Regions from separate parts of the Bradyrhizobium sp. URHC0002 genome, predicted to be linked through region 2. Evidence: predicted binding sites of a transcription regulator. Region 2 holds the regulator's gene; each other region holds the start of a gene.
The links. The regulator PhoB, encoded in region 2, activates phosphate uptake and scavenging genes when phosphate is short. The targets are predictions, from matches to a motif close to TGTCATNNANCTGTCAT.
Positions count from the first base shown of each region.

Region 1 (4,067 bases), 5.1 Mb from region 2:
TTTCACTTTCCGCGTCGAGATTGTAGGTCTCGTGGCGCAAATGGAAGCGGGTGTCGGCGGCGAGCTGCGGCCGCATCTGCTCCATCGCCTCCAGCAGTTTCCGCGCATTGTCCGCGCCGCGAAGGCCGGGCTCCCACGACCATGTCGTGGCGTGATAGACGGTGGTGATGCCGTTGCTGACCGCCTGCCGGTCGCTGTCGATCAGCGCCACATCGATCGGAAAATCGACGCCGGGGCGCGGCATCATCTGACGTTCGAACGCATCGCCATGCAGATCGACGATGCCCGGCAGCACCAGCAAGCCGCCGGCATCGATGCCGGGCGAGCTGTGGCTGTTGTCCGTACCCACGGCGACGACCTCTCGGCCGGCAATCCGTAGCGAGGTCTCGATGATTTCGTTGCCGAGCAGCGCCCGGCCACCTTCAATGAACAGTTCGGTCACGATGCGGCACTCTGGTTGAATGGCTGACGGCCCGATGTTTCGGCCGATTCGTACTTTTCGAGAAAGCCCTCGACATCGAGCTTGCGAAAATCGGGCAGGGCGCGGCGAAGCGTCTCATGGTCCCAGTCCCACCATGCAAGCTCCGCGAGCCGCCCGGCAATGGATTCCGAAAACCGCTGCCTGACCGGCCGGGCCGGGTTGCCTGCAACGATCGTGTAGGCGGGGACATCCTTGGTCACGATGGCGCCAGCCGCGACCACCGCGCCGGTGCCGATCGTGCGGCCGGGCAGAATGACCGCGCCGTGACCGATCCAGACGTCATGGCCGACGTGAACATGATGCTCACGCCGCCACGCAAAGAATTCGGCGTCGTCGCTCTCGCCCGGAAAATAGCTGCTGGCGCGGTAGGTGAAATGCGCCTGCGAGGCCCGGTGCATCGGGTGATTGCCCGGGTTGATCCGCGTCATCGCCGCGATCGAACAGAATTTTCCGATCGTGGTGTAGGTGATCTGCGCGTCGTTCACGACGTAGGAATAGTCCGCCATCGCGACCTCGAGCAGGATGGTCCGGGCACCGACCTCGGTGTAGGCGCCGAGCCGGCAGTCGCGCACCGACGCGGTGGGGTCGACGGCAGGTTCAGTGGAAAGCATCTTGCCGGCCATCGGTAGCGTCCATCCGCAATTGGGAGAGATCATGAGCGTCCGCTCGTCTTCGATGCGCATGATGACAGGATCGTGACGGATGCATGACGATCCGCCGCTGCTGTGGACGAGGGGTGTGGACGAACGCCGCACCGCAGCAGTCGTGTCACACAACTGTTAGATCGAGCCGTTAGCGATGCTCCACGACTGGAATTCTGGAGCAGTGCATGCTGGTGGTGGAAGGTTTGACGTGCCGGTTCGGTACCAAAGCCGCGGTGGACAACGCGTCATTCTCGATCGCGCCCGGCAGCTTCGTCGGCGTGATCGGCCGCTCCGGCGCCGGCAAGTCCACTCTGCTTCGCATGATCAACCGCCTCGCTGAACCTTCCGAAGGACGCATCCTGTTCGAAGGCGTCGACGTGACCGCACTGCGCGGCAAGGATCTGCGGCAATGGCGTGCGCGTTCCGCGATGATCTTCCAGCAGTTCAATCTGGTGGGGCGGCTCGATGTCCTGACCAATGTGTTGATGGGTCGGCTTGCAGAAATTCCGTCCTGGCGTTCGCTGACGCAGCTTTGGCCCGAAGAGGACAGGGCGCTGGCAATGTCGGCGCTGGACCAGTTCGATATGGCAGCGATCGCCGCCCAGCGCGCCGACCAGCTTTCCGGCGGCCAGCAGCAGCGCGTCGCGATCGCGCGCGCGCTGGTGCAGGAGCCCGATATTATTCTCGCCGACGAGCCGATCGCCTCGCTCGACCCGCGCAACACGCGGATCGTGATGGACGCGCTGCTGCGCATCAACAAGCATTTCGGCATCACCGTGATCTGCAACCTGCATTCGCTCGATCTGGCGCGAAGCTATTGCGACCGGCTGATCGGCATGGCGGCGGGACGGGTGGTATTCGATGGCGCGCCCGAGACGCTGACCGACCGCATCGCGCGCGAACTCTACGATCTCGAAGCCGACGATGTCATGGGTGCCGCGCCCGCGCAGGCACCCGGTGGGGCGATGCCTGAACTCGGCACAGCGGCCGCGGCCTGAGTGTCATTTCTGTACAGGGTAGCCGGTTGCAAACCTGCAATCGGCGAAGAGGCGTAACCACAACAAGAGGGCTCACCATGATCACCCGTCGTATCGTTCTGGCCGGCGCAGCCGCGCTTGTCTTCACCGCTTCCGCCTCGGCGCAGGACTGGAAGAGCAAATATCCGGAACTGACTTTTGCCGTTGTGCCGGCCGAAAACGCTTCTGGTGTCACCGAGCGTTGGACCCCGTTCGTCGCCTATCTCTCCAAGGAACTCGGCATCAAGGTCACGTTGCGCATTGCCAACGACTACGCCGCCGTCATCGAAGGCCAGCGCGCCGGCAATATCCATATCGCCAGCTACGGTTCGGCATCGTTTGCCCGCGCCCGGCTGACCGGTGTCAAGACCGACGCCTTCGCCAACGACATCAATGCCGACGGTTCGACCGGCTACTATTCCGTGTTCTTCGTCAAGGCATCGAGCGCTTACAAGAATGTCGATCAGCTGAAGGGCAAGAACCTCGGTCTCGTCGACCCGAACTCGACGTCGGGCAACAACGTGCCGCGCTTCGAGCTGGACAAACTCGGCATTTCCGACGCCGATAGCTATTTCGGCAAGGTCGTCTTCACCGGTAGCCACGAGAACGCCATGCTGGCGCTGTCGCAGGGCACCGTCGAGGTCGCGGCCAATCAGTGGACCAACGACGACGATTCCACGCTCGCCCAGATGCTGCACAAGGGCATGCTGAAGAACGCCGACGGCTCGGCAATGAAGAAGGACGATTTCCGGATCATCCACAAGTCGGCTCCGATCATCAACGGACCCTACGCCTATAATTCGGATCTGCCTGACGACCTGAAGGCGGCGATCGCCAAGGCGTTCACCGAAGCGCCGGCCAAGGACAAGGCTGCGTTCGACCGCCTGTCCGACGGTCAGAAGAAAGGCTTCAACCCAGCGACCACCAAGGACTGGGACGGCACTATCGAGCTGATCAAGTTCGTCGATGCGTTGCGTAAAAAGAAGGCGTCCTGATCGATCGGTAGAAACAAATGAGGCCGGGTCCGCGTGGCCCGGCCTTTTTTTGAACCCGGGCAGAACGCCTCCATGACATCAGCCGTATCGATCCTTCCAAGCGCGCAACTGGCCGTTCTCAACGCGGCCTATCGCGCGGCGGTGGCGCGCAAGCGGTTGCGGCTCGCGCTGGCGGCGGCGGCTTTTCTTGCCGCGCTTGTCGTCGCGGCGCTCGGCGCGGAAGTGAATCTGCGCACCCTGTTCAGCTATTTCGGAAACTTCATCAGTTATTTCGACCGCATCCTGACGCTGGAAGACGGCACCAGGGTGTGGAGCAACCCGGCCGAGTGGTTCTGGGGCTGGCGCAAATGGCTGTGGATGCTGGCTGAGACCATTCTGATCAGCTATGTCGGCACCATGATCGGGGCGGTGCTGGCCTTTGCCCTGAACTTCTTCGCCGCCCAGAACACCTCGCCGGCGCCATGGCTTCGTTTCGTCATTCGCCGCCTGCTGGAGTTCGCCCGCACCGTTCCCGGCATCGTGTTCGCACTGATCTTCGTCATCGCCTTCGGGCTCGGCCCGATGGCCGGCGTGCTGGCGATCGCCATCCATTCCACCGGGGCGCTGGGAAAACTGTTTTCCGAGATCGTCGAAAATGCCGACATGAAGCCGGTCGAAGGCGTACGTTCGACTGGCGCAAGCTGGCTGTCCTGCATGCGGTTTGCCGTGTTGCCGCAGGTGGCGGCCGGCTACGCCAGCTACGCGCTGCTGCGCTTCGAGATCAACGTTCGCGAAGCCTCGGTGATGGGCTTTGTGGGCGCCGGGGGCATCGGGCAGGAGCTCGTGGTCGCAATCCGGAAATTCTACTACTCCGACGTCAGCGCCATCCTGGTGACGATCATCGTCACCGTCTTCATCATCGATATCGCCACCGGCTGGCTGCGCGGTCGTC
Region 1 covers NZ_JBSSCF010000001.1:7,034,874-7,038,940, reverse strand. The annotation lists gene ACVWVY_RS34330 (alpha-D-ribose 1-methylphosphonate 5-triphosphate diphosphatase) at 1-442, opposite strand, end outside; gene ACVWVY_RS34325 (transferase hexapeptide repeat family protein) at 439-1,104, opposite strand; gene phnC (phosphonate ABC transporter ATP-binding protein) at 1,311-2,123, shown strand; gene phnD (phosphonate ABC transporter substrate-binding protein) at 2,201-3,136, shown strand; gene phnE (phosphonate ABC transporter, permease protein PhnE) at 3,209-4,067, shown strand, end outside.
Region 1: a site for PhoB is predicted at 1,177-1,193, ahead of phnC (phosphonate ABC transporter ATP-binding protein). Genes of this name have one in related genera too.

Region 2 (4,067 bases):
ACCCGACAGCGCGGCGCAGGCGCGCTCGAGCATCTGAACGGACTCGCCGATCTCGGCCTCGGTCACGATCAACGGCGCCAGGAACCGCACCACATTGTCGCCGGCGCCGACGGTGAGCAATTTCTCGTCGCGCAACGCATTGACGAGATCGCCCGACGGCACCACGGCCTTGACGCCGACCAGGAGCCCCTCGCCGCGCACTTCCGAGAGCACGGTGGGATAGCGGTCGACCACGGAGGCCAGTTTCTGTTTCAGCAGCAGCGACATCTTCTGTACGTGGTCGAAGAAGCCGGGCGTCAGCATCACGTCGAGCACGGCATTGGCCGCCGCGATCGCCAGCGGATTGCCGCCGAAGGTCGAGCCGTGCGAACCGGGCGTCATGCCGCTTGCGGCTTCCGCGGTCGCGAGCACCGCGCCGATCGGAAAACCGCCGCCCAGTGCCTTGGCCAGCGACATCACATCCGGCGTCACGCCGACGCGCTTGTAGGCAAAGAGATCGCCGGTACGGCCCATGCCGGTCTGCACCTCGTCGAATGCCAGCAGCAGGCCCTTCTCGTCGCAGAGCTGACGCAGCGCCTTGAAGAACGCCTGCGGCGCGGAGCGCACGCCGCCCTCGCCCTGCACCGGTTCGATCAGGATGCCCGCGGTGTGCGGGCCGATCGCTTTTTTCACCGCTTCGAGATCGCCGTGCGGCACCTGGTCAAAACCATCCATCGGCGGGCCAAAGCCTTCGAGATATTTGGCGGAGCCGGTGGCTGCGAGCGTGCCCAGGGTGCGGCCATGGAACGCGCCTTCGAAGGTAACGAGCCGATAGCGTTCGGGATGACCCTTGGAGAATTGATAGCGGCGCACGACCTTGATCACGCCCTCCATCGCCTCGGCGCCCGAATTGCAGAAGAACACGAGGTCGGCAAAGCTCTGTTCGCACAGCCGCGCGGCGAGCTTCTCGCCGTCCGGGCTCTTGAACAGGTTCGACATGTGCCAGAGCTTGGTCGATTGCTCCTGCAGCGCCGCGACCAGATGCGGATGGCAGTGACCCAGCGCGTTCACCGCAACGCCTGAGGTGAAGTCGAGATAGCGATCGCCATTGGTGGCGGTCAACCAAGCGCCCTCGCCGCGCTCGAAGCCGAGATCGACCCTGGCAAAGACGGGGAGCAGATGCGACGTGGCGCTATTGGTCATGGCGATCACAAATGGTTTGCATTGAAGGTTTGAGACCCGCTTTCAAGACCTGCCGCGCAGCACACGCCTGCATGGGCGCGAACGCGGCAACGGCCGGTCTTGCGAAAACGAAACGTGCCGCCTCTTAAGGGCGGCACGTAAGAGGTATTCTATGTGGGCGGGGAGCGCTGTCAACACGCCACGAGGCCGGCTTTCCTGCACTGCAAGAAGGGGAAATCCGTCAAAAATCCGTAGGATTGCGGTGTGGTGGAAAACACGCAGTGCAATGCTTAGATATCGGAACATGTGGACGCGCGGGCCCGGACTCTTGCGCCGGAGTCACGCCATATTGTAGCGTTTGGGCTGTCGGGTACGACATCTCGTGCGGCGGTTCTGATCCCAAGAGTCCATTTTGTGCAGCGTACACGTTCGGGCGCGGTTTTCGCGCCCGGCGAGGGCTAAGGGATTCTGACCGCAGGGATTTTTAAGACGAATGACGTCGCCTGCGCGGCCCCTGATCGGCCGGCGCGAAGCGAAGGGAAGAATACGATGACGGTTTTGACCTGGTCCGATGATCGCGTCGAGCAGCTGAAGAAGCTCTGGGAAGCCGGATTATCGGCCAGCCAGATCGCCGCGGAACTTGGAAATGTGACGCGAAACGCCGTGATCGGCAAAGTGCACCGGCTGGGCCTGTCCGGCCGCGCCAAGAGCCCCTCCTCGGCCGCCCCGCGGCAGCGCAAGGCGCGTCCCGCCGCCCAGCAGATGATGCGGGTGTCGAGGCCGGTCTCGCGCGGCAACACCGCGCTCGCGCACGCCTTCGAGGTCGAGTTGGAGGCTGATCCGATCGCCTTCGACAACGTGGTGCCGATGAGCCAGCGGCTGTCGCTGCTCGAACTGAACGAGGCGACCTGTCACTGGCCGGTCGGCGATCCCTCGAGCCCGGAATTCTTCTTCTGCGGCGGCAAGGCGCTCTCGGGCCTGCCCTATTGCGCACATCACTCGCGCGTGGCGTATCAGCCCGCTGCCGACCGGCGGCGGCAGCAGCCGAAGCCGACGCGGTAGAACGCGCGGCAGTAATTGTCGTCCCTGCGAACGCAGGGACCCATAACCACGAAAGCACGTGGTTATATCTGGCTGGAGCTCCAGCTCTTTTCAACAAATGTCATCGGTGTTTACGGGTCCCCGCGCCCCGTGCGCAATTGCGCACTAGGCGGGGACGACGGCAGCATGTGCATGCCCTTGCGCGTTCGCGGGGACGACGTGCGCGACGACGAAGCAGCTATTGCTGCTCCACCTTCGCAAACCGATCGTCCAGCGCATACCCCGCGCCACGCACGGTGCGGATCGGGTCCTGCTCGCGGCCGGGATTGAGCAGTTTGCGCAAGCGGCCGATATGGACGTCGACGGTGCGCTCGTCGATATAGATGTCGCGACCCCAGACGCTGTCGAGCAATTGCTCGCGGCTGAAGACGCGGCCGGGATGCTCGAGGAAAAACTCCAGCAAGCGATACTCGGTCGGACCGAGATCGATCTGACGGCCCGAACGCGCGACGCGGCGCTTCTCGCGATCGAGTTCGATGTCGCCATAGGTCAGCACGGTGGCGAGCCGCTCGGGGCTTGCGCGCCGCAACAGGCCCTTCACCCGCGCCAGCAGTTCCGGCACCGAGAACGGTTTGACGATGTAATCATCGGCGCCGGTCGCAAGGCCCCGCACCCGCTCGCTCTCCTCGCCGCGTGCCGTGAGCATGATGATCGGCAATTGCTTGGTCTCCGGCCGCGCCCTTAAGCGCCGGCAGAGCTCGATGCCGGACAGGCCCGGCAGCATCCAGTCGAGCACGACGAGATCGGGCACGCGCTCCTTCAGCCGCGTATCCGCGTCGTCGCCGCGGCCGACGGTTTCGACCTCATAGCCTTCGGCGTCGAGGTTGTAGCGCAACAGCGTGGTCAGCGCTTCCTCGTCCTCGACCACCATAATGCGCGCGCTCATCATTCTTTCCTCAACTATTGGGTACGGTCGCAGCAAAATTCGTCATGTCGCCCTTCGGGCGCTTGTCGAGCATCTGCTGGCCCTCGATCATGTAGAACACGGTCTCGGCGATATTCGTGGCGTGGTCGCCGATCCGCTCGATATTCTTGGCGCAGAACATCAAATGGATGCAGAACGAGATGTTGCGCGGATCTTCCATCATGTAGGTCAAGAGTTCGCGGAACAGCGAGGTGCAGATGGCGTCGACTTCCTCGTCGCCCTTCCACACCGCCATCGCCGCCGGCAGATCGTGCGCCGCATAGGCGTCCAGCACCGACTTGACCTGCGACAGCACCAGGTCGGTCATATGCTCCAGGCCGCGCATCAGCTTCAGCGGCTGGAAATCGTTCTCCAGCGCCGCGACGCGCTTGCCCATGTTCTTGGCGAGGTCGCCGATCCGTTCCAGATCGGTGGCGACCCGCATGGCGCCGACGATTTCTCGCAGATCGATCGCCATCGGCTGGCGACGCGCAATCGTCAGCACCGCGCGCTCCTCGATCAGATGCTGCAGACGGTCGATCTCGACATCGGTCGCGACGACACGCTTGCCGAGCGCGACGTCGCGGCGGACCAGCGCGTCGACGGATTCGGTGATCATGCGCTCGACCATGCCGCCCATCTCGGCGACGAGACGGGTCAGTTCCTGAAGATCGCTGTCAAATGCCTTGGCGGTGTGTTCAGAAGCCATTTCTTATCTCCTCAACCGAACCGGCCGGTGATGTAGTCCTGCGTGCGTCGATCGCTCGGCGAGGTGAAAATCTTGTTGGTGTCGTCGAACTCTATCAGCTCGCCGAGATACATGAAGGCGGTCTTGTCCGAGACGCGCGCCGCCTGCTGCATGTTATGGGTAACGATGGCGATGGTGTAATCCTCCGCCAGC
Region 2 covers NZ_JBSSCF010000001.1:1,901,382-1,905,448, reverse strand. The annotation lists gene ACVWVY_RS09000 (acetylornithine transaminase) at 1-1,182, opposite strand, end outside; gene ACVWVY_RS08995 (GcrA family cell cycle regulator) at 1,711-2,223, shown strand; gene phoB (phosphate regulon transcriptional regulator PhoB) at 2,441-3,148, opposite strand; gene phoU (phosphate signaling complex protein PhoU) at 3,159-3,875, opposite strand; gene pstB (phosphate ABC transporter ATP-binding protein PstB) at 3,887-4,067, opposite strand, start outside.

Region 3 (4,067 bases), 4.4 Mb from region 2:
GGTCCTTTTGCCGGATCGCGGCGAAGATGTCGCCGCCGTGGTCGCGCACCCGCTCCGGATGGCGCGGCACGTAGGGTGTGAATTCGAGGTCGGGGCGGTCGAGCCGGGTGAGCTGCGAGAGCTCGTTCATCGCCAGCACGCCGTCGACGAGAAACACTTCGTCGTCGGCGGCCGAAAGCGCCTGCTGCACGAAGCCGCGCAGCGCTTCCGGCATCTTGGCTTCCATCTCGAGGCGGATCACCGAACCCCGTCGCCGCCGCTTCAGCGCGCTCTCGAACAGCCGAACCAGATCCTCGGCCTCTTCCTCGATTTCGAGTTCGGAGTCCCTGATAATGCGGAAGGCGCCCTGGCCCTTGACGGTGTAGCCGGGGAACAGGCGGCCGATGAACAGCCCCGTGGCCTGCTCCAGCGGGATCAGGTGCACCGCGCCGTCCTTGCCTGCAGGCATGCGGATGAACCGGTCGATCTTGCCGGGCATGCGGATCAGCGCGTTCATCGGCTTGCCGTCGGACACCCGCGCCAACTGCAGCGCGATGGTGAAGCCGAGGCTCGGGATGAACGGGAACGGGTGCGCCGGATCGATCGCCAGCGGCGTCAGCAGCGGGAAGATGTTGCGGAGGAAGTGATCCTCGAGCCAGCCGCGCTCCGCCTTGGTGAATTCGTGGCCGTCAACCAGAATGATGCCCGTCTCCGACAGGGTGGTGCGCAGATCTCGCCAGATCGCCTGCTGGTCGGAGGCAAGCTCCGAAACCGTCTTGTTGATGAGGACGAGCTGCTCGGCCGGGGTCATGCCGTCGGGGCTGCGTTCGGCGATACCTTCACGGACCTGTGCCTTGATACCGGCGACGCGGACCATGAAGAATTCGTCAAGGTTATTGGCGGAAATCGACAGGAACCGGACCCGCTCCAGCGCGGGATGGCCGGGATTGACCGCCTCTTCGAGGACCCGGCGGTTGAAATGTAGCCAGGAAAGCTCGCGGTTAATGAATCGCTCGGGGCTCGTGGCAATCGTTGGGGGAGCCTCGGAAACCGGTTCTTTTTCTTTTATTTCAATAACTTGGGCCGAATCCATAAGGCTTTGATCCATCTCGGGAGAGGCGAGCTAGTTTAAGGGAATGCAGTCCACAGCATGTGATACGCCGATGACGTTTCAATGACATTGATGTTCCGCCCGGGGCTGCCGTCAAGGCGGCAGGTAGCAGCACGCGCCGTCGATCAGGCGTTGCGCAGTACCTCCACAGCCAGCGCCCGGGTCACCGGCCGGCCCAGCCGCAGCGCCTCGGTATCCAGAAGGCCGACCGCCCGGCGGGCGGCGGCATAGGAGCGCTCGATCCGGGTGACGAGGTAGCTCACGACAGCCTCGTCGATACTCAATTGGCGATCCGCGCAGAACTTGATGATCAAGCCGCGAAACAGCAGGTCGTCGGGCGGCAATAGCGGTACGACGGGTGCGGCGCGCAGCCGCGACCGGAGATCGCGCAGCTCCACCTCGAATGCGACAGGCGGAACGCGGCCCGTGATCAGGACGTAGGCCTCATCCTCGCGCGCGAGGTTCAGGAGGTGAAACATCGCGCGTTCGTCGAAGTCGGTCGGTCTCAGGTCTTCGACCACCAGCGCGCCAGTGGCGAGCGCGCCGGGAACGGCGGCAGGGCTGAGCGCATGCGCCGATACCGAGCGCGCGCCGGCCTGTTCGGCCCAGATCGCGGCGAGATGACTCTTGCCGGAGCCCTCGGGTCCGACCAGCAGCATGATGCGGTTCGGCCAGTCCGGCCAGCTTTCGATCAGCGAGAGCGCGGCTTCATTGGCCGGCCCTTCGAGGAAATTGTCGCGGGTCAGGCTCTCCGCATGCGGCAGCGCAAAGGCAAGCTGACGGGGTTGAACGCGGACTGCCACGCAAATCTCCGGGACGGGATACTACAGTAAATACAAGATCTAGCGCGCGTCGATCGTGCTCATGTGCCGCACCCACTCGACGAGATAGAGCGAGACGGAAACCAAAGTAAAGACCGTAACAAAACCCATCAGGATCACGTCATAGGGCGCCGGCTTGAAGTTGAAACCGAGCGAAGCCAGCACCAGCGCCGCGAACGCCACCTGCGCCACCGTGTTGAGCTTTGACACCATCAGGGGTTTCATCGGGATAGGCCTGTCGAACAGCCACGACACGATCACGGCCGTGACGATCATGATGTCGCGCGACACCACCAGGATGACGAGCCAGCGCGGCACCGCGCCCCAGATGCCGAGTGCCACGAAGATCGACACGAGCAGCGCCTTGTCGGCGAGCGGGTCGAGCAGGGCGCCCAGTTCACTCGACATGTTGAACCGCTTGGCGAGAAAGCCGTCGACGGCGTCGCTCACCCCCGCGATGACGAAGATCGCGAAGGCGATCTCCATCTGGCTGGAAACGATCGCCCAGACGATGACCGGGACCAGAATGATGCGCCCCAGCGTAATGATGTTTGGAATACTCAACTCGGTCGCTTCCCGGCTCCCGGCCCAAATCCGGCCCCTGGCGGGTTCTGCCGGTTCTTATCTACATAGTATATGCGCCAAGCGCTTGCGAGCCATTGCAGGATCGCGGAATTCCTCGTAACCAGCCGTCATCATACTGGAATTTGGGCATGATCGACCGCAAAAACGGGCTCACTTACGCCGATTCGGGCGTCGATATCGATGCGGGCAACCGCCTGGTCGATCTCATCAAGCCGATGGTCCGTGCTACCGCCCGGGCGGGCGCGGACGCCGAAATCGGCGGATTCGGCGGCCTGTTCGACCTCAAGGCGGCGGGTTTCAAGGACCCGGTGCTGGTGGCGGCGACGGACGGCGTCGGCACCAAGGTCAAGATCGCGATCGAGACCGGCCTGCACGGCGGCATCGGCATCGACCTGGTGGCGATGTCGGTCAACGACCTCGTGGTGCAGGGTGCGGAGCCGCTGTTCTTCCTCGACTATTTTGCCTGCGGCAAGCTCGAACCGGAAGCGGCTGCGGCGATCGTGGCCGGCGTCGCTGAGGGCTGCCGGGAATCCGGCTGTGCCCTGATCGGCGGCGAGACCGCCGAAATGCCGGGCCTCTACAAGGGCGGCGATTACGACCTCGCGGGCTTTGCGGTCGGCGCCGCCGAGCGCGGCACGCTGCTGCCGAGCGCGGATATCGCCGTGGGCGATGCCGTCATCGGATTGGCCTCGTCGGGCGTTCACTCCAACGGTTTTTCGCTGGTCCGCAAGATCGTCGAGCAATCCGGGCTCGGCTTCGATGCGCCGGCGCCGTTCTCGCCGGTCATGACGCTGGGCGGCGCGCTGCTGGCGCCGACGCGGCTCTATGTAAAGTCCTGCCTGCGCGCGATCCGCGAGACCGGGGCCATCAAGGGCCTCGCGCATATCACCGGCGGCGGCTTCACCGACAATATTCCCCGCGTGCTGCCAAAGCATCTCGGCGTCGGCATCGATCTGGCTCGGCTGCCGGTGCTGCCGGTATTCAAGTGGCTGGCCGCGCAGGGCGGCATCGCCGAACTCGAATTGCTGCGCACCTTCAACTGCGGCATCGGCATGGTCGCCATCGTCAAGCCGGATGCGATCGAGCAGGTGACGGAAATTTTGACCGAAGGCGGTGAGACCGTTGCCTTGCTCGGCGAAGTGATCCCGGCTGCGGGTGAACATCGCGTGGTCTACAACGGTCACCTCGATCTTTCGCAATGAAGCGCCGTGTCGCCATCCTGATTTCCGGGCGTGGATCGAATATGGCCGCGCTGATTGATGCGGCGAAGGCCGCGGATTTTCCGGCCGAGATCGTCGCCGTCGTTTCCAACCGGGCCGATGCGGCCGGGCTGGAGAAGGCAGAAGCGAGCGGCATCGCGACTGTCGTCATCGAGAGCAAGCCGTTCGGCAAGGATCGCGCCGGCTTCGAAGCCGTCCTGCAGCAAGCGCTGGACGAGAAAAACGTCGATCTGATCTGCCTCGGCGGATTCATGCGACTGTTCACCGCCGATTTCGTGCAGCGCTGGTACGGCAGGATGCTCAACATCCATCCTTCGCTGCTGCCATCGTTCCCCGGTCTCGATCCGCACG
Region 3 covers NZ_JBSSCF010000001.1:6,342,137-6,346,203, reverse strand. The annotation lists gene ACVWVY_RS31030 (RNA degradosome polyphosphate kinase) at 1-1,072, opposite strand, end outside; gene ACVWVY_RS31025 (chromosomal replication initiator DnaA) at 1,216-1,893, opposite strand; gene ACVWVY_RS31020 (CDP-alcohol phosphatidyltransferase family protein) at 1,933-2,475, opposite strand; gene purM (phosphoribosylformylglycinamidine cyclo-ligase) at 2,625-3,698, shown strand; gene purN (phosphoribosylglycinamide formyltransferase) at 3,695-4,067, shown strand, end outside.
Region 3: a site for PhoB is predicted at 1,143-1,159, ahead of ACVWVY_RS31030 (RNA degradosome polyphosphate kinase). Genes of this name have one in related genera too.

Region 4 (4,067 bases), 2.3 Mb from region 2:
AGCAGCACCAGGCCAAACGTATCGGTCCTGCTGGGAAATACGAAAATGTCGGAGGCCGCGTAGATTTCAGCCAGTTCCTCGCCATGCCTTGCGCCCAGGAACACGGCATCAGGATATTTCCGCTCCAGCGCCATGCTGGCCGGCCCATCGCCGACGACGAGCTTGGTGCCGGGCAGATCGAGGTCGAGGAAGGCTTCGAGATTCTTTTCGACCGCGACGCGCCCGACGCTGAGGAACACCGGCATCGGCAGGCAGAGATCGGCGCTGCGCGGATGGAACAGCGAGGTATCGACGCCGCGCGACCACAGCACCACGTTGCGAAAGCCGCGCATGCGCAACTCGGCCGCCAGCGCCGGCGTTGCCGCCATCACCGCCTGGCTCGGCCGGTGGAACCAGCGCATCGCGCGCCACACCCAGGATTCCGGGATCGGCGAACGCGCCGAAACATATTCGGGAAAACGGGTGTGAAAGCTCGTGGTGAACGGCAGGCCGCGCTTGCGGCAATAACGCCGCACCAATAGCCCGATCGGGCCTTCGGTCGCGATATGAATGCTGTCGGGCTTTGCCGCCTTGATCAGTTTTGCGATTTTTGCCGGGTACGGCAGCGCCAGCCGCAGATCGGGATAGCTCGGCATCGCAAAAGTGCGAAACGATTGCGGCGTCAGGAAACTCACCTCGACGCCAAAACCCCTGGCCGCATCCGCCATCGCGGTCAGCGTCCGCACCACCCCGTTGACCTGGGGGTGCCACGCATCGGTTGCGACCAGGATATGCGTCATGCAGCGCGCGCCGTCACGCGGGGAACGGGTGCCGCCGTGCGCAGCGGATCGGTCCAGGTGATGATTTCAAACCGGCCGTCTTCATGCTCGGCGAGCGCGGTACAGCTTTCCACCCAGTCGCCGCAATTCATGTAGCGGATACCATGCTCGTCGCGAATGGTGGCGTAATGGATGTGGCCGCAGATCACGCCGTCGGCGCCGTGACGCCGCGCTTCGCCGGCCAGGGTCTTTTCGAACGCACCGATATAGTTCACGGCGTTCTTGACCTTCAGCTTCGCCCATTGCGACAGCGACCAATAGGGCACGCCGAACATGCGCCGGAAGAAATTGACCAGCCGGTTCATCTGGATCGCGAAGTCATAGGCCTTGTCGCCGAGATGGGCGAGCCAGCGCGCGTTCTGCACCACGAGATCGAAGATGTCGCCGTGGATGACGAGATAGCGCTTGCCGTCGACGCCCTCATGAATGGTGTTTTCCACCACGTCGATGCCGCCGAAATGCGTGCCGTAATAGTTGCGCAGGAACTCGTCGTGATTGCCCGGCACATAGATGACCTTGGCGCCCTTGCGCGCCTTGCGCAGCATCTTCTGCACGAAGTCGTTGTGCGATTGCGGCCAGTACCAGCCTGACTTCAGCGCCCAGCCATCGACGATATCGCCGACAAGGTAGATGGTGTCGGCGTCATGGCTCTTGAGGAAGTCCAGCAAACGGTCGGCTTGCGAGCCGCGGGCTCCGAGATGGACGTCGGAGATAAACAAGGTACGAAAGCGCCGTTCGGGGCTCTCTTCACTCAAGGAGTCACTGCCCATACCTGCTCACCTGACAGATTTTTGTGACAGGGCGATGACTGTTCACGCCGCGATAACCCCACGAGAATCAATGCAGCGCCCCACAGCTTGCGGATACCAGCGCGATGCGACAGGCAGGCGACATTGGAGAGGCAACATCTCGACGTTGTCCCTGCCCGATGCACATTGCGCAGGAACCCATTACCGACGGGATCAATCCGTGGTGAACGTTAACTATTTCCGCTATTCTACGGATGAGCCGTGGCGCGCTCGCAAAGACGACCGCTAGTAAAATTTATGAAAATGGTGGATCGGGCCGTGGCCATGGCCAACGCTGAAGCGGTCTGCAGCGGCAATCGCGGCGCTGACGAAGGCCTTGGCCTTGCGCACGGCGGTTTCCATGCCCTCGCCCTTCGCCAGCCCAGCGGCAATCGCCGAGGAGAGCGAGCAGCCGGTGCCGTGGGTATTTTTTGTGGCGATGCGCGGCGCGGCGAGTGCGGTGACACCAGAGGAGTCGATCAGATAGTCGATGCTCTCCGCGCCCTCCCCGTGACCGCCCTTGATCAGCACAGCCCGGCAACCCAGGGCCAGCAATCGTCTGCCTTGTTTCTCGACGGCGGCTTCGTCCGCCGCCACGCCTTCGTCGAGCAGCGCTGCGGCTTCCGGCAAATTGGGCGTGATCACCGACGCCAGCGGAATGAGTTTTGTGCGCAGCGCGTCGACGGCTTCGGTCGCGAGCAGCCGGTCGCCCGAGGTTGCAACCATGACCGGATCGAGCACGACATGCTTCGGCGACCAGCGCCTAAGCCCCGCGACGATGGCGTCGATAACCGGCGGCTGCGCCACCATGCCGATCTTGACCGCACCGACCGCGAGATCGGAAAACACCGCGTCGATCTGCGCGGTCACGAAATCGGCCGGCACCTGGTGGATGCCGCTGACGCCCTGGGTATTCTGCGCGGTCAGCGCCGTGATCACGGAGGCGCCGTAGACGCCGAACGCGGCAAACGTCTTGAGGTCGGCCTGGATGCCCGCTCCCCCTGAGGAGTCCGAGCCGGCGATGGTCAGCGCGATCGGCGTCGTCATTAAGAGCCTCGTGAAACTGCTGGATTCAGGGCCATGGCTTGTCCTAACGCGGCAGGGCACAGGCGGCAAGCTGGCTTGCCATGGGGCGAGGTTTTTGGCCTATTGGGCCAACATTTTTGGAGACGACAGCGATGGTTCCCTTCTTCGTCCAGTTCAAATGCAAGCTCGGCCAGTCCTATGCCGTCGCCAATGCGCTCGCGGAGGCCGAGATCGCCTCGGAGATCTATTCCACCGCCGGCGATTACGATCTGCTGGTCAAATTCTATGTCGATAACGACACCGACATCGGCCATTTCGTCAACGAGAAGGTGCAGGTGATTCCGGGCATCCAGGACACTCACACCATCATCACCTTCAAGGCGTTCGGCACGGGCTAGTAGCGGCAGCCCCGCCTGTCTGCCATCGCCGTCGACTTCGCCCGCCGCGGCCACGCCTGCGGCCTCAGGGAGCGCCCGTCCTGTCCGAGACATCTGTCACTTTTGGCCGGCTGAAGGCCTTCATTCAGCAGGCGCTCACCGTGGTGGGCTTGCCGGACGCCGATGCTGCGACAGTCGCGGCCCTGATGGCGGCAGCCGACCTGCAGGGGTCGGATGGGCACGGCGTCAGCCGGTTGCCGCAATATGTCAGGCGGATCAAGGCCGGCGGCTTCAACGTCCGGCCGAACATCCATGTCGTGCACGAGCACGCCAGCACGGCCGTCCTGAACGGCGACAACGGCATGGGCCACCTCGTCATGAAACGGGCGGCCGAGATGGCGGTCGAAAAGGCGCGCGCCACCGGAATTGGCTGGGTCAACTCGCAGTTCAGCAACCATGCCGGCCCCGCCTCGCTCTACGCCACGATGCCGCTCGCCCATGACATGATCGGGCTCTACTTCGCGGTCGGCAACGCCAATCACCTTCCGCCCTGGGGCGGCCTCGACATGCTGCTGTCGACCAATCCGATCGCGGCGGCGATTCCGGCCGGCGACGAAAACCCGATCGTGCTCGACATGGCGACGACGGTCGCCGCCTACGGAAAGGTGAAAACCAAGGCGCTCCGCGGCGAGACCATGCCGGAGGGCTGGATGATCGACCGCGAAGGCAAGCCGCTGACCGACCCGAAACGCGCCGACGAAGGCATGCTGCTGCCGCTCGGCGGCATGGAGGCCGGCTACAAGGGCTACGGACTTGCGATGATCATCGGCCTGCTCGCAGGCACGCTCGGCGGCGCCGCGATGGGCCGCGACGTGATCGACTTCAATCACGACGACGACAGCGTCACCAACACCGGACAGGCGATCGCCGCGATCAACATCTCAGCCTTCGGCGACATTGCCACCTTCAAGCGAAGCGTCGATGCGCTGGTGCGCGATTTCCGCAACAGCCAGCGCATGCCGGGTGTAGACCGCATCTGGGTGCCCGGCGAACGCAGC
Region 4 covers NZ_JBSSCF010000001.1:4,177,207-4,181,273, reverse strand. The annotation lists gene ACVWVY_RS20200 (glycosyltransferase family 4 protein) at 1-779, opposite strand, end outside; gene ACVWVY_RS20195 (UDP-2,3-diacylglucosamine diphosphatase) at 776-1,588, opposite strand; gene thiD (bifunctional hydroxymethylpyrimidine kinase/phosphomethylpyrimidine kinase) at 1,853-2,653, opposite strand; gene ACVWVY_RS20185 (Lrp/AsnC ligand binding domain-containing protein) at 2,785-3,030, shown strand; gene ACVWVY_RS20180 (Ldh family oxidoreductase) at 3,087-4,067, shown strand, end outside.
Region 4: a site for PhoB is predicted at 1,612-1,628, ahead of ACVWVY_RS20195 (UDP-2,3-diacylglucosamine diphosphatase). Genes of this name have one in related genera too.